Regions from separate parts of the Paenibacillus sp. sgz302190 genome, predicted to be linked through region 4. Evidence: predicted binding sites of a transcription regulator. Region 4 holds the regulator's gene; each other region holds the start of a gene.
What was found. Region 4 encodes Rex, which represses fermentation and respiration genes when NADH is low (regulators of the CRP and FNR family bind a similar motif). Its sites were predicted from a motif close to TTGTGAAATATTTCACAA; they were not measured.
Positions count from the first base shown of each region.

Region 1: AC6RNO_RS19530 (DUF2249 domain-containing protein) is a predicted target of Rex. The motif match lies at 2,231-2,248, and genes of this name have one in related genera.
Region 2: AC6RNO_RS24160 (helical membrane plugin domain-containing protein) is a predicted target of Rex. The motif match lies at 2,623-2,640, and genes of this name have one in related genera.
Region 3: nirB (nitrite reductase large subunit NirB) is a predicted target of Rex. The motif match lies at 1,648-1,665, and genes of this name have one in related genera.

Region 1 covers NZ_JBZYAO010000017.1:60,567-65,276, forward strand. Annotated here, with positions in the region: gene AC6RNO_RS19520 (ATP-binding protein) at 1-1,612, shown strand, start outside; gene AC6RNO_RS19525 (hypothetical protein) at 1,732-2,070, opposite strand; gene AC6RNO_RS19530 (DUF2249 domain-containing protein) at 2,337-2,888, shown strand; gene AC6RNO_RS19535 (hypothetical protein) at 2,895-4,127, shown strand; gene AC6RNO_RS19540 (iron-sulfur cluster assembly protein) at 4,146-4,463, shown strand.
Region 2 covers NZ_JBZYAO010000025.1:38,147-42,856, reverse strand. Annotated here, with positions in the region: gene AC6RNO_RS24170 (DUF6492 family protein) at 1-750, opposite strand, end outside; gene gdhA (NADP-specific glutamate dehydrogenase) at 1,022-2,383, shown strand; gene AC6RNO_RS24160 (helical membrane plugin domain-containing protein) at 2,734-3,168, shown strand; gene AC6RNO_RS24155 (NAD(P)/FAD-dependent oxidoreductase) at 3,206-4,387, shown strand.
Region 3 covers NZ_JBZYAO010000006.1:169,201-173,910, forward strand. Annotated here, with positions in the region: gene AC6RNO_RS09935 (ATP-binding cassette domain-containing protein) at 1-732, shown strand, start outside; gene nikE (nickel import ATP-binding protein NikE) at 781-1,590, shown strand; gene nirB (nitrite reductase large subunit NirB) at 1,755-4,190, shown strand; gene nirD (nitrite reductase small subunit NirD) at 4,204-4,542, shown strand; gene AC6RNO_RS09955 (hypothetical protein) at 4,700-4,710, shown strand, end outside.
Region 4 covers NZ_JBZYAO010000005.1:240,731-245,440, forward strand. Annotated here, with positions in the region: gene dinG (ATP-dependent DNA helicase DinG) at 44-2,908, shown strand; gene AC6RNO_RS09085 (redox-sensing transcriptional repressor Rex) at 2,905-3,525, shown strand; gene AC6RNO_RS09090 (hypothetical protein) at 3,540-3,884, opposite strand.

The sequences.
Region 1 (4,710 bases), on a different contig from region 4:
GCAGGAACCGTTGGGCATCCAGTCGGTCGCTTCCGGCGTTATCGACATGCTTGAATTTATGACCGACGGCGCGCCCGTCCGGCTGAAGATGGATATTGCGCAATCCTTACCGCCCGTTTTTGCCGATGAGCAGAGGCTTGTGCAAATTTTATTCAATCTGCTGCACAACGCCATTAAATACACCGATTATGGCACGGTGACGATTTCGGCGGAAGTCAGAAACGGTCAAGCTGTCATCCATGTGACGGACACCGGATACGGGATGGAAGCGGAAACGCGGGAGCGCATATTTTTGCCGTACGAGCAAGGACCGCAAGGAATAAGCGGCGGCGGCATCGGGCTCGGACTGAGCATCTGCAAGCAGCTTGTGGAGCTGCATGGCGGCGTGCTGTCCATCCAGTCCGAGCTGGGACAAGGCTCGGTGTTCAGCTTTACGCTCCCTCTGGCCCAGCATTCAAGCGACGCTTTCCAGCCGCCGCATACCGCCCATGGAGCCGAGTCGTACTTGGAAGCCGCCGGCGGGCTGTTTATCGGGAATGCCGCTGTCGCCGAGGCCGCCGTTATGAGGGACGTGCACCCTGCTGCCGATCGGCTGAACATACTTGCCGTGGACGACGATCCGGTAAATTTGCGGGTGCTGGCCAGCATTTTTTCCGCGGACCCGTATAACATCAAAAGCGTCATGTCCGCCCAGGAAGCTCTGGAGCTGCTCGGTACGGAGCCGTGGGACTTGCTGATCGCCGACGTCATGATGCCGCATATGTCCGGCTATGAGCTGACGCGCCTTGTGCGGGAGCGCTTCACGAGCTCGGAGCTGCCGATTTTGCTGCTGACTGCGCGCAGCCAGCCCGAAGATATTTATTCCGGCTTCTTGTCGGGAGCCAACGATTACATCGCCAAGCCGGTCGACGCCATGGAGCTGAAATACCGCGTCCGGTCGCTGACGACGTTAAAGCAGTCGATCAACGAAAGCCTGCGTATGGAGGCCGCCTATTTGCAAGCGCAAATTCATCCCCATTTTCTGTTCAATACGCTCAATGCCATTATGGCGTTAAGCGAGATCAGCACGGACAAAATGCGCAGCCTCACAGAAGCTTTTACATCGTATTTGCGAATCAGCATCGACTTTTTGAATTCGGAGCAGCTGGTTGAGCTCGCCCATGAACTGGAGTTGGTGCGGGCCTATCTGTTTATCGAGCAGGAACGCTTTGAGGAGCGGCTGTCCGTCCAGTGGGATATCGAACCTGACATCGATCTGCTTCTTCCGCCGCTCACTCTGCAGCCATTGGTCGAAAATGCGGTCCAGCACGGCCTGCTCAGCAGAGCCAGAGGCGGCACGGTGTATATCCGGATTGCCCGCCTGGACCGCGCTACTCTTTTTGAGATCAAGGATGACGGCAAAGGCATGGACGAACAAAAAGTCCGCCAGCTGCTTGACCAGGCCGGAAAGAACGAAAGAGGCATAGGTCTGCTGAATACGAACCGCCGATTGACGCAGCGGTACGGCCGGGGCTTGACGATTCGGAGCCAGCCGGACGTGGGAACGACGATTTCGTTTGTCATTCCCGATCGAGACAAGCCGCCGCATTGGCCGCAATCGCCGCGTTTTTAAGACAGCGCAAAAAGAGCGCCGGGTTAGGGAGCTCAGTCTTAGCTCAGTCCCCCTAACCCGGCGCTTTCTTTGCATGTTCCGGCTTCAAACGCATTTTGATGACAGCACTCGCCGCCCGATCATGAAGCTCCTGCCGCGGATGCATGTTTGCCGCAATGGCTGCATTCCGCCTTCTGCTTCACATCGATCTCCAGCCGGTATCCTTGCAGCCACTCCCAAAAATGGGAAGGCGCATGCTCTTTCAAATATCGGATCATGTCCTCCTCTTCCTCCCAATCTCCGTGCCCTGCAACTTCGGCGATGACAATGTCCAGCCCTTCTTCCTGCTTTTCAGCCGCATTCCAGCGCGCTTTGCCGGCAAAAAGGCTCTCCAGCAGCAATTCTACCGATTGGATGAACCGATCCTCCAAACTTCTTTCACGAATAAAACATATATCCAAAACAAACTCCGACTTCATGGTGCAGTACCTCCTTGGATCGGCAGCAAGAGCCGCTCTCCCGATATCCCGGGCAGCGGATTCGGCTCTCACTCCCGACGTTCTTTTACATCGATTGTACGGGACCGGATACATTCCATCTGTGATCAATATCACGATGTCCGAATATCGTTTTGCTTGATTGTGATTCCAATCACAAAGCCGCTCGCATCGCTCCTTTATACTGTACCTGTAATCAAAACTTGCCGGCGAAATAAACGATATTCGGTACGGGGAGGTGATCCAAAATGAAACCTGCAGCTTCGCGAACTTTCGAATTGGATGTAAGACCTTATTTGCAGCAAAAAATGGAGCCTTTTCAAATGATTATGGATCAGGTCCGTTCATTAGAAATCGACGATATCTTTGTTTTGCACGCCACAATAAAGCCGACTCCCTTGCTGGGGATTATGAAACTGAAAGGGTATGCCCACAAAACAGAGCAAATCGACTTGCAGCACTGGAAGGTCACTTTTGTAAATAAGAAAAACAAGAAATGGCTGGATTCCCCGGAGGATTGGACGGCAAAAATGGCGGAAGAAGCCCCGGAGTGCAAAGAAACAGCGGCAGCCGATAAAAGGACGATAGAACTCGACAACCGTGGGCTTGAACCGCCGCAGCCGATGATTCGCACATTAAGCGCACTGGAAGCGTGCGGACTTGGCGACGAAGTGATCATTCACAATGATCGGGTGCCCGCTTTTCTCATCGAGGAATTGAATGCTCTTGGCTATGTGTATAAGATCGAAGAGCAGCCGGACGGCTCCGCCCGTGTTGCCATACAAAAGGTGAAGAGGTGAACGCCGATGTTCCGACTCCCCTTTTTGTTCATTGTAACGGGAATCACCGGGTTTGTGCTGTTTCATCTATCTTCGCTGGCCGCGCTGGCCGATTGGATGAACGGCTATATGCGCGGTCCGTCCGGCTGGTTTCACATTCATTTGCTCATATTGGGATGGGCCACAATGATTGCGATGGGAGCCGTATACCAGCTCATTCATGTTATTTTGCAGTCGAACGTTTACAGTGAAAAGCTTGCTTACGTTCATTACGCGTTTTTTACGGTCGGCACAGCCGGATTGCTGTACGGTTTTGCGGAAGGGAAAGTTGCCTGGATCGCGGGCTTTGCAACGATTGCGCTGATCGGTATTTTCCTGTTCGCCTGGAACATGGCCGTCACCTTATTCCGCGCCGCACAGTGGGACGCTATTACTGTCAGCACGGCCTGCTCCGTTTTGTATCTGGTTTTGACAGGGATTTCCGGCATGGCTATGGGGCTGAATTTTGCGCTGGGTGAGTGGAACATGCTGCATGAACGATTATTCGGCGCGCATATTTGGCTCGGGGCCGTAGGTTGGTTCGGGATGCTCATTACCGGATTCAGCTACAAAATGGCGCCCATGTTCTATTTGGCGCATGGATTTCCGACAAGATCGCGGAGTGTTACGCTTTGTTTGTGGAATCTCGGCGTTTTAACGGGTGCAGCTGCCTTCCTGTTTGAATGGGGTTTTTGGGCAAAATGGACCGCATTCCTATGTATAACGCTAGCCCTTGCCGCGTATAATTGGCATCTTGCCCAGATCCGCAAATACCGCCATAAGCGGCATCCGGGTGCGGGGATCGCATGGTCCGTTTGGAGCAGCCGCGTTCTTGCCGGCGCTGCCGCTGTGATGCTGGTGTATTTAGCGTGGAACACACATCGTGCATTGACGGCCGAATTTGTCACGCTTGCCGGCTGGATCTATTTGGCGGGTTGGGTTGGCTTTACGATTTTGTGTTATTTATCCAAAATTGTGCCATTTTTATGGTGGACGCACAAATATGGCCCGCAAGCGGGAAAACCCGGCATACCGACATTGGCGGAACTGCTGGGAGAAAAAAGAGTTCAAACTGGCCTAACCGCCCTTGCTTGCTCTCTGCTGCTTCTGTTTTCCGGTTTGATGTTAGGCGTACAGACTTTGGCAGTCGTCGGCGGAGTCGTATTTTCCGTCGTTTCACTCGGATATATTTCTTTCATCTCGCTTGTGTTTACCCGTTGACGAAAGGAGCAATGGCATATGGACGAAAGATCGGAAGAACGCATTCTCGGTCTGCTGCGGCAGGTGAACGATCCGGAGTTGGGGGTCAATATTGTCGATCTCGGGCTTATATATGGGATAGATTGGAAAGAGGATGAGCTTGTTGTCCGCATGACGCTTACTACGCCGGGCTGCCCGCTGCACGATACGATTGCCGGGGGCGCCAAGTACGTCCTCCAAGGCCAGCTGGGCTTCAAATCCGTCAAAGTCCAAGTCGTATGGGAACCGCCCTGGACGCCGAACATGATGTCGGACTCAGCCAAAGCACAGCTTGGATATGGCAAACCGGCCCGGTAGCGGAGGAAGTTCATTTCGGTTGCACCGGAACCGCGCTGAAAGAACGGGCCGCGAAACAAAAAGCCGGGATTCCCCTCCCCAAGGGTTCCCGGCTTTAGTTTCTCGCTCCGAACGATGCGAAAGCAGCACGCCGCCCTCGTTCTCCCTCCGCGGATAACACTTTTTCCAACTTGCTCAGCGCGCGCAGAAAAGCTGTAAGAGCTGATGCAAAACCCGCCTACTAGAGCCGGCACATCTACTTGGTGGC
Region 2 (4,710 bases), on a different contig from region 4:
GACGGACCTGTACTTTGCCGCCAGGTTCCGCAGCTGCAAAGATGAAAGCTGCCGGGCGTTCATATTCAGGCTTTTGTTCAAAGCAGGCTTGAGAATGAGCGATCCCGGGGACCTAGCATACAGAAAGTTCCCGTACGTTTCAAATTCCGAAAACGAAAACTGCTTCGTTTTGTCTATGTTCCGCAAAATCGCGGAATACCAGCGCGTATTATGCTTCGCTTCGATCGCTTTTTTCAACCTGGCGAGCTTCGCTTTCTCAAACAACATGTAATGGGTGACGAAGGACCTGGGGGAGAGGGGCTTTTTTTTCAACAACTTGCGATACGTATTAAAATATTCATTCTGGCTCCAGTTTCTGTAAAAGAACACCGTCTTGCCGCCCGATTTGAAAACGTGCGGGCGGATGAACACCGTATCGGCGTCGATAACCAGATAAGCGTCCGATCGGCAGACGGAATCGCCGCCCAGCTTCAGGAGCTGCTGGTACAGCCAGCCGGAGCGGTCCCATTTGGCGGAGCGGTAGCGGATATGATTTTTGGTAATCGGGAGAACTGTATTTTCGTCGACGAATTTGCACTGTTTATCGCGGCACAGCTTCATCAATTTTTTGCTTTTGGGAGCTACGATGAGGATGCTTCCGATCGGATGCTTCACATGTTTTCTTGCGGCATCGATGACATAGGGGAGGGTCGCCAAATCTTTTTCGATCGCCGGAATCAGGATGTCTATTCGCGAACTGCTGCTTGCCATATTTTCATCTCCATTTAGCTCGGTTGGATTATGATATGTCATTGCAGAGCAAAAGGAATGGGGCAATGCCCCCGCTATTTCAGGATTATCCCTCCGGCACGCTCAAGTCTTCTTTTCGCTTCCTATTCGATAAACCTAACACGCCTTGTAAATAATTATTGAAGCTTTTGGCGGATTATGTAAAAATAAATAAGGTGAATATCCTCTTTTTGGATGGATGCAGAACAATAACGAATGAAGGCGGTAGAACACATTGAGTAATCTTCAAACTATGGTCAACGAAGAAGTAAGCGCAAAAAATTATGTGCAGGAAGTGTACGAATCCGTTGTGAAACGCAATCCTCACGAAAGTGAGTTTCATCAAGCGGTAAAGGAAATTCTCGAGTCGTTAGTCCCTGTCATTGCCAAACATCCGAAGTATAGACAAAACGGCATTCTGGAACGGATCGTCGAACCGGAACGGTTGGTTTCCTTCAGAGTGCCTTGGGTAGACGACCAGGGTACGGTCAGAGTGAATCGCGGATTCCGCGTACAATTTAACAGCGCTATCGGCCCGTTCAAAGGCGGACTGCGGTTCCATCCTTCCGTGAATGCCAGCATTATCAAATTTCTCGGATTCGAGCAAATCTTCAAGAACTCTCTTACAGGCCAGCCGATCGGCGGCGGCAAGGGCGGATCCGACTTTGATCCGAAAGGGAAATCCGAAGGGGAAATCATGCGGTTTACCCAAAGCTTTATGACCGAATTGTACAAATATATCGGCCCCGACACAGATGTGCCTGCCGGAGATATCGGCGTAGGAGCCAGAGAAGTCGGATACATGTTCGGCCAGTACAAACGAATCCGCGGCAACTATGAAGCCGGCGTATTGACCGGTAAAGGCATCGTTTACGGCGGCAGCCTTGCTCGCACGGAAGCTACAGGTTACGGAGCCGTTTATTTCGTCAATGAAATGCTGAAATCTAAAGGATTGAGCTTCGAAGGCAGCACCGTTGTCGTATCCGGCTCAGGAAACGTGGCTATTTACGCGATGCAAAAGGCTGCCGAACTGGGAGCGAAAGTCGTAGCTTGCAGCGATTCCAACGGCTATATTTATGATAAAGACGGGATTCAGCTTGAGACGGTTCGGAGACTGAAGGAAGTCGAGAGAGTGCGCATCAGCGAGTACGTCAAAGAGCACCCGAACGCGATTTATGTAGAAGGCTGCCGCAACATTTGGACGATCCCGTGCGATATCGCGCTTCCGTGCGCCACGCAAAATGAAATTGACGAAACGTCGGCAGCTTTGCTGGTGAATGGCGGCGTTAAAGCGGTCGGAGAAGGCGCCAACATGCCTTCCACCTTGGAAGCTATCGACGTCTTCTTGAAGGCGAACGTGCTGTTCGGTCCCGCCAAAGCCGCAAATGCGGGAGGCGTAGCGGTGTCTGCGCTGGAAATGTCGCAAAATAGCATGAGGTACTCGTGGAGATTCCATGAAGTTGACGACAAGCTCCATGATATTATGAAAAATATTTATCGAAATGCCGTCAACGCTGCAGAGGAATACGGCCACCCGGGCAATCTCGTAGTAGGCGCCAACATTGCCGGATTTATCAAGGTTGCGGACGCCATGCTCGCGCATGGAATCATTTAATCGCATTTATACAATTTGCGGAAATCCCCTCCATGATCTTTTTCAGGAGGGGATTTTTCACGTTCGCGGCCGCGCTAATTCGACAAGAAAAAAAATTTATTTTAATTCTAGGCGCAAAAGGTGTAAAATAAACAGAGATGGTTGAAAGACGATTACACCATGTTCGTTGTCGCTTCATTTATTCACCGAGAATAAGCTGTGATGCCCTTCAAAAAAGAACGGCATTCTTGCCGTCTCATATGTGAAAAATGTTACAATCCTCTGGACATGCGGCTTTCGTTGAGTGGTTGGTTAACACAATCGAAACAGCAACCTACATTTTAATTTTACGCAAAGGAGGACGTTTTCTTATGTCACAAACAGCTCAACAAGAGGTAGCTGTAAGCCTCGCGGAAGAAAAAAAATCGCTCGACGTACTGGATCAGTTATTGAAGCCGGAGGTTCAGCAATCTTTGACCGTATTGGTGGAAAACCTGCCTAAATTGGCCGAAATGGTAACGCTGATGACCAAAGCTTACGATTTTGCCCAAAATATCGCGACGGATAAAGTGCTGATCAACGATTTTGCGCAAGGAATCGGCGAATTCGTCAAACCGGTACAAGAGAAAGCCAAAGATATCGCGCAAGCGGCTATCGAAGCCGGCGAACGCTCGAAAGCCGAAGCAAGCTCCACCGTCGGCCTGTTCGCTATTCTCAAAATGATGAAAGATCCCGAAGTGCAAAAAACGCTTCGTTTTGCTCAAGCTTTCCTGAACGTGCTGGCTGAGCGCAAAACCGCAAACTGATACCAACGGATTCGTTGACAAATAATGGAGGATGGACATGTCGAAACAAGTTTTGATTCTGGGCGCCGGTTATGGCGGAGTTCTTACGGCTTTAACGGCACGCAAATATTTGTCGGCAGCGGAAGCGAACATTACGATTGTTAACCGTTTTCCGACTCACCAAATTATTACCGAACTGCATCGTCTTGCAGGAGGCACAATTGAAGAGCAAGCGGTTGCGCTTCCTCTCAGCAAGCTGCTAGGCGACAAAAATATAAACATTGTTGTTGATGGAGTTAAAGAAATCAAGCCGAACGACAAGCGTGTCGTTCTCGAAAGCGGCGCCGTACACAGCTACGATGCGCTTATCGTCTCGCTCGGCAGCGAAACGAACTACTTCGGCATTCCGGGACTGGAAGAAAACAGCCTCGTCCTGAAATCGGCCGCCGACGCCAAACGCATTCGCGAGCATGTCGAAGCCCGTCTGGACGCTTACAAAAAATCCGGCAATAAAGCCGATGCGACGATCGTTGTCGGCGGCGGCGGCTTGACCGGCGTCGAGCTTGTCGGCGAATTCGCCGACAAACTTCCTGAAGTTTGCCGCAGCAAAGGCATCGACTTTAACGACATTGCGCTGTACTGCGTAGAAGCCGGTCCTTCCATTCTGCCGATATTCCCGAAAGTGCTGATCGAGCGCGCGGTAACGAGCCTCGAGAAACGCGGCGTGAACTTCATCACAGGCGTTGCCATTACGGAAGCGACAAAAACGGCGGTATCGCTGAAAGACGGCCGCACGATCGAGTCCAGCACGATTATTTGGACAGGCGGCGTAAAAGGCAATCCGGTTGTCGGCAGCAGCGGCCTTGCCGAAGACCGCGGCCGCGCGACGGTTACACCGACGCTGCAATCGACTTCGCATTCGGATGTATTCCTCGCAGGCGACTGCGCGGTTGTATTCCCTGAAGGCGGCGACCGTCCTTATCCGCCGACAGCGCAGCTTGCTTGGCAGATGGGTGAAACCGTCGGCTACAACCTGTCCGTCCTGTTCAAGGGCGGCGTTATGGACAAATTCGTGCCGGTATTCTCCGGAACGCTGGGCAGCCTTGGCCGCAAAGACGGCATCGGCACAATCGGCGGCAACGCCACGCAGCTCAAAGGCTTGCCGGCCACACTGATGAAGGAAGCGAGCAACATCCGCTACCTGTCCCACATCCACGGCCTGTTCGCACTCGCTTACTAATTGGCACCCACCGCGGCCGCGCGGGGTAAGGGCGCTGGCGAAGGACCCGTGGACGGTGGTGCTGGCGCTGGCATCAACCTTACTGGCGCCAGGCACCAGTGCAAAAAACCTGCAAAAGTGCATCTTTTTGCCCGTTGATGCCCCTTTCCTTCAAAAATTCTTGCAAATGTGCAGGCTTTCCCGCTAAAATTCGGGCTCAGGCCCGTCATGAGCGGAAATTCCTGTACTTTTGCAGGCTTTGCCTCCATTCCGGCTTCGGCCTCTGTAAAAGCCTGCACTTTTGCAGGCTTTTGCTCTCGCTGCCAAGCCGGGCACCACAAAAA
Region 3 (4,710 bases), on a different contig from region 4:
CTGCGGCCGGGCCGCGTCCTCGGGCTTGTCGGAGAAAGCGGAAGCGGCAAATCGCTTACCAGTTTGTCTGTTTTGCAGCTGCTGGACCGGAAAACAACGATTGTGGAAGGCAGTATTCAATTAAACGGCCGTGAGTTGAACGGGCTCAAAGAGGAAGAGATGCGGCGTATCCGCGGGAGCGAGATTGCTCTTATTATGCAGAATCCGATGAGCGCCTTTTCACCCGTGTTTACGATCGGCGACCAATTTGTGCAAACGATCCGCACCCACACCGATTTCAGCAAAAAGCAAGCGTTCGATCTGGCTGTCTCCTCCTTGCAGGACGTGAATTTGCCGGACCCTGCCCTGCTTATGAGGCGGTATCCCTTTCAATTGAGCGGAGGCATGCTGCAGCGTGTTATGATTGCCGTCGCGATGTGCTTGCGGCCATCCGTGCTTATAGCCGACGAGCCGACTACTGCGCTGGATACAGTCAATCAAATGCAGGTGCTGCGCCAATTGGATCGCATCCGCGCGGAATACGGCACGGCCATTCTTTTGATCTCCCACGATCTGGGGGTTATATCGGAAATGGCCGACGAGGTAGCCGTTATGCGGCAAGGACGGATCGTAGAAAAGGCGGACGTGTTCGAACTGTTCGATCACCCGAAGAATGATTATACGAAACTGCTGCTTGATGCCAGACTGACGCTGCCAATCAACGAGAATAACAAGGAGTTTGTCTTGTCATGAATGCGGAAGCGGGGACTTAAGGTCATTTGAAAGGGAAGGGGTGACGAAGTGAGTTTGCTGCAAGTGAAGGACATTACTCATACTTATGCCGAATCCAAGCTGTTCCGGTGGAGCAAGCGGCAGGCGCCGGTTCTTTCCGGCATCTCCCTTGCTATCGAAGAAGGGAATTGTCTGGGGCTTCTTGGAACGAGCGGGGCGGGGAAAAGTACGCTGGGCAAAGTGATTCTGGGGCTGGAAAAGCCGCAGAAGGGGCAGGTTCTGTTTCAAGGAATCGATCTCTATAACACGGACGCAGCTACCCGCAGACGGCTTCGCCGTGATCTTCAAGCGGTGTTTCAAGACTGCTATTCTTCCGTAAATCCGCGGATGACTGCGGAACAAATTATCGGCGAACCGCTTGATAATTATGAAGCCTTATCGCCAAAGGAGTACAAACGAACCATTGGAGAATTGCTCGAAAGAGTCGGGCTAAGCCCGAACGATATGCAGAAATGCCCTCATCAATTTAGCGGAGGCCAACTGCAGAGAATCAATATTGCCAGAGCGATTGCCTTAAAACCGAAGCTGATTGTATTTGACGAAGCGATAAGCAGCTTGGATAAGGTGACTCAATCGCACATACTGGCACTTTTGAGCGATTTAAAGTCGACGTTCGGCCTTTCTTATCTATTTATCACGCATGACGTTAAAGCCGCGTTCTTCATTTCCGATGCCATTGCCGTTATGGATAAAGGGGCGCTTGTTGAACACAGCGAGGATAAAGCGCAGCTCTTGCAGTCGCCGCACCCCGGCGTGACGCAATTGTTTCAGTCGGTTCTTTCCGAGCACCCGCGTTATCGATCGCTCTCCAAAATTTGAGAAGCCCGGACAATTAAAGCCTTGATTTGTCAGGGCTTTTTGTTGTTTTTCCGATGTATGTGATTAATTTCACATCGCTCCGGCCGTCCGGTGTTCTATGATTGGTCCATAGAAACGGCTATGTTTTGAACAGAAAGGGAGTAAATCGCGAGGAGGCAGATACGATGGACGGTGTAACAAATCGGCTGAAACTGGTGCTTGTAGGAAACGGGATGGCAGGCATTAACACGATTGAGCAAATCGTCAAATTAGCGCCGGACATGTATGACATCACGGTCATTGGCAAGGAACCGCACCCCAATTATAACCGGATACAGCTTTCTTACCTGCTGGAGGGAAGCAAAACATTCGACGACATGATTCTTAACGATTACGAGTGGTATGAACAAAACCATATTCAACTGTACACGGGAGTTGAGGTGACGGGAATCAATACGTCGGCCAAATATCTCTATACGAGCGACGGGCATATTAAGCCCTACGACAAGCTCATCCTGGCTACCGGATCGAATCCGGTGATGCTCCCGCTGCCTGGCATTGAAAAGCAAGGGATTGTCGGTTTCCGCGACGTCCAGGATTGCAACAGGATGATGGAAGCGGCGCAAATGTTCAAAAAGGCGGCGGTCATCGGCGGCGGTCTGCTCGGTCTCGAAGCGGCCAAAGGGCTGCTTAAACTGGGCATGCACGTGACGGTCGTTCATTTGTTCGAGGATTTGATGGAGAGACAGCTGGATGCCGCGGCGGCGGCTATGCTCAAAGCGGAGCTCGAAGAGCAAGGGCTTCATTTTATGATGAAGAAAAAGACCGCGGAGATTTTGGGCGACGCCCGCATAGAGGGGCTTATGTTCGACGACGGCTCGATACTGGAAGCCGAATTCTTGGTCATGGCCGCGGGAATCGTGCCCAATACGGTGCTGGCCCGTAATGGCGGCATCCAGGTTGGACGGGGCATTGTGGTCGACGATTACATGCGGACTAGTGTCGCGGATGTGTACGCCGTCGGCGAATGCAACGAGCATCGCGGCATCTGCTACGGTCTGGTGGCGCCGTTGTTTGAGCAGGGTGCTGTTCTGGCAAAACATTTGTGCGGGGTAGCGGTAGAGCCTTACAACGGATCGACCGTATCGACCAAGCTGAAAATTTCCGGAGTGGACGTATTTTCCGCCGGGGAATTTCAAGACGGTCCCGGACTGGGCATCATCCGTTCGCAGGATCATTGGAAGAAAACGTACAAGAAAGTGCTGCTTCGGGACAACCGGATCGTTGGCGGCGTATTGTTCGGCGATGTGAGCCTGTCCGCTCAGCTGTTGAAATGGGTAAAAGACCGGGAGCCCATGACACAGGACATTCATGCGCTATTGCTGGGCGCGCCGGCTGCCGCCGCAGCGGACCCGCTTGCTTTCGCTGCCGCGATGCCCGCGGACGAGATCGTATGCGGGTGCAACGGGGTTACCAAAGGCATGATCGTGCAGGCTATCGTGGAACAAGGGCTAAACACGGTGGACGAAATCAAGGCGTGCACCGGAGCCAGCCGGTCCTGCGGGGGCTGCAAGCCGATGGTGGAAAACATCCTCGCTCTGACACTGGGGGATCGCTATGAAGGCAGCACCGCCAAGGAAACGATATGTCCTTGCACGTCCCATACCCGTGACGAGGTGGTCGCGGCGATCAGGGATAAAGGGCTGACCCACGTCAGAGAAGTGATGAGCGTACTGGACTGGAGCAATCCGGAAGGATGCCCGAAATGCCGCCCTGCGATCAACTATTACATCGGCATGATATGGCCCGAAGCTTTTGAGGACGAGCGGGATTCGCGATTCGTGAACGAAAGACTGCATGCCAATATTCAGAAAGACGGCACCTACTCCGTTGTCCCCAGAATGTATGGGGGCGTCACGACGCCGGACCAGCTGCGCAAAATAGCTGAAGTCGCGGACAAATATGCCGTGAAAATGGTCAAGGTGACCGGCGGCCAGCGCCTCGATCTGCTGGGCGTGAAGAAAGAGGATCTCCCGCTCGTATGGGGAGAGCTGGATATGCCGTCCGGGTACGCTTACGCCAAGTCGATTCGAACCGTAAAAACATGCGTAGGCTCGACGTTTTGCCGCTTTGGCACCCAGGATTCCCTCGGCATGGGGATTTTGCTGGAGAAAAAATTCGAGCGGCTGTGGATGCCGGCCAAATTCAAAATGGCCGTCAACGGCTGTCCTCGCAATTGTGCCGAGCCGGAAATTAAAGATTTCGGCATTATCGGGAATGACGGCGGTTGGGAGATTTATGTCGGCGGCAACGGCGGCGTGAAATTAAGGGGCGCGGACCTGCTCTGCAAGGTGAAGACGGACGAAGAGCTGATTGAGCTTGCGGGAGCTTTCATTCAATATTACCGGGAAACGGGAAATTACGGGGAGCGCACGTCCGATTGGATCGAACGGATCGGCCTGGATACGGTTGTCCGGGAAATTGTCGAGAACAAGGAAAACCGCCGGAAGCTTGTGGACCGCATCGAACTGGCGCTGGCCGGGCTGCAAGATCCGTGGAAGGAAGTTATCGACGGGGAAGAGCTCAGGCACCAGCTGTACGAACAAATTTTGGCGAAATAAGGGAGGAACCGATATGAAAGCCACATCTGATATAGAGGCTGCCGTCTATCATCCGGTCGGGGAACTGGAGGAGTTCCCCCTGCACCTCGGCAAGGTTGTGCGGATAGGGGATGTTGAAATCGCAGTGTTTCACGTCTCCGGCGGCACTTTGCATGCGCTTGAAAACAAAACCGCCCATAAGAAAGGCGGTCCGCTGGCCGAAGGCATCGTAAGCGGGCAGTACGTCTACTGTCCCTTGCGCGATTGCAAGATCAGTCTCCTCACCGGAGAAGTGCAGCTGCCCGACACGGGACAAGTCAAGACATATCCCGTTCAGCTCAAGGGGAATACGGTTTATATCGGTATAAGCTAGATAGGATTATTGGAATATCAGGCGGCCGATAGCCTCCGGAACCGTTTGTATAACGGAATCGGAGGTTTTTTGGCGCGAAGTGATATCCCTCACAGTGTCGGCAGAAAGAATGTGTTTTAATGAATTAGGAGTTTACAGCGAAGGAGCATGATAAGACATGGATCGAGC
Region 4 (4,710 bases):
TATGCTAGAGGAAGAGCAGGACGAAGGGATTGAAGGATACGTCATGAAATTTGCAGTTTTGGATTTTGAAACGACAGGAAGCCAGTCTTCGGATGAAATTATTCAGGTTGGGCTTGTCATTATAGATCAATTTCAAATTGTCGACAGGTATACTTCCCTGGTCAATCCAGGAATGGGTATACCTTCTTCTATTACTACGCTGACCGGCATTACCGATGAAATGGTGGAGCATGCGCCGCAGCTTGACGAAGTGATGACGGCGATGTTTCCGCTTCTTTTTGACTGTGTTCTCGTCGGCCATCATGTGCAATTCGACTTATCGTTTTTGCAGAAAGGCTTGACGAAATGCGGATTTCCTCCGTTTTCGGGCCGCGTGCTCGATACGATGGATATGCTGCGCATGCTGTTTCCGTCGACGCCGAGCTTGCAGCTTGGCATGGTGGCGGACATGTTCGGACTGGATCATGAGAGGCCGCATCAGGCCGACAGCGACGCCGAGGTTACCGCTTTGATCTGGATCATTTGCATGGAGCGCATACTCGGTCTTCCGCTCTTGACCGTGCAGCGGCTCAGCCACATATTCGAAAGCGGTGCCAGCGATTTGGGCTGGTTTTTGGATGAAATCCGCGCCTACAAGGAAATGAATACGAGCATCGATACCGATACTCACCGTTATTTCCGGCAGTTTACGATGAACGTAAGCGATTGGGGCGAGGACGAAGAGGAAAGAGACGCGCAGGACATTCGGAAGCTCGGTGCTGCTTTTTCCGAATTTCATGACAGTTTGAAGCAGGCGCTTCAGCAGCGGTTTGACGTGTTCGAGGACCGCCCGGCGCAGGAGCAGATGATCCATGAAGTGGAGCAGTCGCTGGAGGCCGACACGCATTTAATGATTGAAGCGGGTACGGGTACCGGCAAATCGCTGGGCTACCTGATTCCTGCGCTGTATTACGGAATCAAACACGATAAAAAAGTGATCGTCAGCACGCATACGATTAATTTGCAGGAACAGCTGCGCGAGCGGGATATTCCGCTGCTGAAGGACATTTTTCCGATACCTTTTAAAGCGGCCGTATTGAAAGGCAGAAGTCATTATCTTTGCTTGCGCAAGTTCGAAAACAAGCTGGTCACGCGCGATTACGAGTACGGCAAGGACGACTCGGTCACAGCGGCTCAAATGGTCGTATGGCTCAGCGAAACGAAACACGGGGACGAAGAGGAGCTGAATTTCGGCAATAAAGGCGCGCAGTTCTGGCATTCGGTGGCCAGCGATACCGATTCCTGCCTGAACCGGATGTGTCCCTGGTTCAAAAAATGTTTCTACCACCGCGCCCGCCACGATGCGAACACGTCAGATGTCATCATAACGAACCATTCGCTGTTGTTTACCGATATGAAGGCCGAGAACCGCCTGCTACCCGGCTACAAGCATCTGGTCATCGACGAAGCACACCACTTTGAAGAAGTGGCCAGCAAGCATCTGGGGATCGAGCTGCACTCGGGCGCGTTTTACCATTCTTTGCAGTGGTTGTATAAAGACAACCGCAGCGGGCAGCTGCCTATGCTCCGCTTTCGTCTTCAGAAGGCGGCGGAAGAGCAGGAGAGAGCTTTGGCCTGGAGCGCAGCGATAGACGGTTTGTACCCGAAAATCGTGCAGATCAAGGAAGACTGGGAGCGTTTGAGCGAAGGGTTGTACGAGCTGCTTACGGCAAAAAGCGACCCGTCGCAATCGGAGAACTCGCAATACGTGCTGCGCATGAAGCCCGAGGCGCTGCCGGCGCATTGGAGCGAGCTGACGATGATGGAGGACAACATTTATTTGAGCATGAACGATACGCTCCGCACGCTCGACAAAATGCTGAGCGAGATCAAAGAGATGCAGGAAGTTCTGGAAGTCCAGAGCATCGTGACGGATTTGAACGGAACTTTGAAGGAGCTTTACGGGCACCGGGATGCGCTTCATTTTTTCATGAAAATGGAGGATCAAGGTTACGTATACTGGATGGAAGCCGGCACGTATTCCAAGAGCAAGTCGCTGCAGCTGATCAGTGTGCCGACGGATGTGAGTCCGCTGCTTCAGGAGCATTTTTTCAAAAATAAAGACAGCATCATTTTGACTTCGGCTACGTTATCCGTGAACAAATCGTTCCAATACTCGGCCGATCAGCTCGGTTTGCAAATTCCCGCCGGCGAAGAGGCCGGCAAGCTCAAAACGGTGCAGCTTCCGTCCCCGTTCAATTACAGGGAGCAGGCGCTGGTCTGTATTCCCAGAGATTTTCCGACGATTAAAGGCCCTTCCGGGGACGCCGTTTTCATACAAGCACTTATCGATTCTTTAAGCAATGTCGCTTTGGTTACCAACGGCCGAATGCTCGTGCTGTTTACATCCAACCGGATGTTAAAGCAGATTCATGCCGGCATGAAGGAGCGGTTAAAGCCGCATGGGATTACCGTGCTTGGACAGGGCGTAGACAGCGGCAACCGCAGCAAGCTGACCCGCATGTTCCAGGACCACCATTCCTGCGTGCTGCTGGGTACAAGCTCGTTCTGGGAAGGCGTGGACATCCCGGGCGATGCGTTGTCCTGCTTGGCTATTATTCGGCTTCCGTTTCAGCCTCCGAATCACCCGCTCATTGAAGCCAAATGTGAAAATATTAAAAAGCGGAACGAAAATCCGTTTATGAAATTTTCCGTGCCGCAGGCGGTCATTCGTTTCAAACAAGGATTCGGGCGGCTCGTGCGGCGGGCTACGGATAAAGGAATCGTTATTATTTACGATACCCGCGTTATCGATACGCAGTACGGCAAATATTTTCTTTATTCGCTGCCCGGTCCGAAGATTGAACATATGACGACGGAACAAATGATTCCAAGAATTGAGGAATGGATGGGGGAGGCGCAGCGGTGAAGACACAAAAAATATCCGAAGCTGTAGTCCGCCGGCTGCCGATTTATTTGCGGTTTTTGAACGAGCTGGCGATGAAAAATATTATGACGGTCTCGTCGCAGGATCTGGGGCAAAAGCTCGATTTGAACCCCGCGCAAATCCGCAAAGATTTGGCCTATTTCGGGGAATTCGGCAAAAAAGGGATCGGCTACGACGTCGGCTATCTCATCGAGAAGATCAGGCAGATCTTGAAGCTGGACCGCCATATCCGGGTCGCTCTGGTCGGGGCGGGCAACCTGGGGCGGGCACTGTGCAACTACAACACATATTTGCGCAACGATATGAAAATTGTCGCCGTATTCGACGCGATGCCCGAGAAAACGGGCGAGACGATCAATAATTTGATCGTGCAGCCGACGCACGAGCTGAAAGAAGCGATATCGCGGCTTGGCGTCAGAATCGGCATCATTACGGTACCGGCAGCGGAAGCGCAAAATGTGGCGAATCAATTCGTCGAAGCCGGCATTGAAGCGATTCTTAATTTTGCGCCGGTCATCATTAAGGTGCCGCCCGAAATCCGCGTGCACCATGCCGATTTCACGACCGAGCTGCAGAGTCTGGCCTATTATTTGGACTAGGCCAAGGGCTCGCGCTATGCGGAAATTTGCAGCAGGACGCAGGGGAAAGCTGCAGAAACCTGCAGAAACCCGCAGAAACCTGCAGAAACCCGCAGAAACCCGCAGAAACCTGCAGAAGAGAAACAAAACCCTGCAGAAGCCTCCGGAAGCTGGATCGGCGAAAAACTCGCATGGCAGCAGGCAGTACATTTGCTTAGCAACGTGGAGAAAACCTGCAAAAGTACAGTTTTTTGCTCGCTGATGCGCTGGATACGAAAAATTCCTGCAAATGTGCAGGCTTTTCGCCGCGAACATGGGCTGAGAAGCGTTTTTAGCGAAAATTCCTGCACAATCGCAGGCTTTTTGCCGAAATGAACCATTTCTGCTGAAACAGCCTGACTTTCGCAGGTTTTTTCTGTGCCAGGCTGCTTGTTCCAACGCCGTAACCCGTACAGGAGAGAGCCGTAGGTTACTGAAGAGTGATTGTGCCCCTTTTGGTTCCTCTACCCCGTTACTTTATCAACAGTCTGGTTTTCTACCCGTAATATGATGCGTCTCTCCAATGTATGTTTTCTCAGCAGCCTCTATTTTAACGAAAATAATGTACTCGTTTCCAACTTTTACGCTTTTAAAGCTTGAAATTGTTTCAGTAGACGATTGTTTTCATTCTGTGGGGATAACGTCTACGGCGTCATGGGAGTTTTGTAGGTTTTTCCGGCTGTCGAGCCAATTCGTTTCATTGGCGCGAAGTGCCGTCTTTGGGCGGACGGCAAAAAGAAGCGGAAACCGGTGAAAGTTCGGCTTTAAAACCGCTCCTGGTTGCGAAGCTCAACAAACAAAACAAATACGCGATCTTGCGCACACATCTAACGTGCTGTAGCCATTCAATTCGACGCAACGCTGAGAGTGGCTATGGTAGAGCGTTACAAGTGGCTCGTAGAACAACGCAAGGAGTGTGCAAGCGCACGTTCCAGAGCGCAAGCAGCGCACAAGCGCCTCACTCCACAGCCGTATGCAGCGTGCAAGCGCTCGCTCCACAGCCACATGCAACGCACAAGCGGCTCGCTCCACAGCCACATGCAACGCACAAGCGGCTCGCTCCACAGCCACATGCAACGCACAAGCGGCTCGCTCCATAGCCGCATTGCAGCGCCCCGCCGCGCTTTGCAAAAATAACAAAAAACCCGAGCCACATACTGGCCCGGG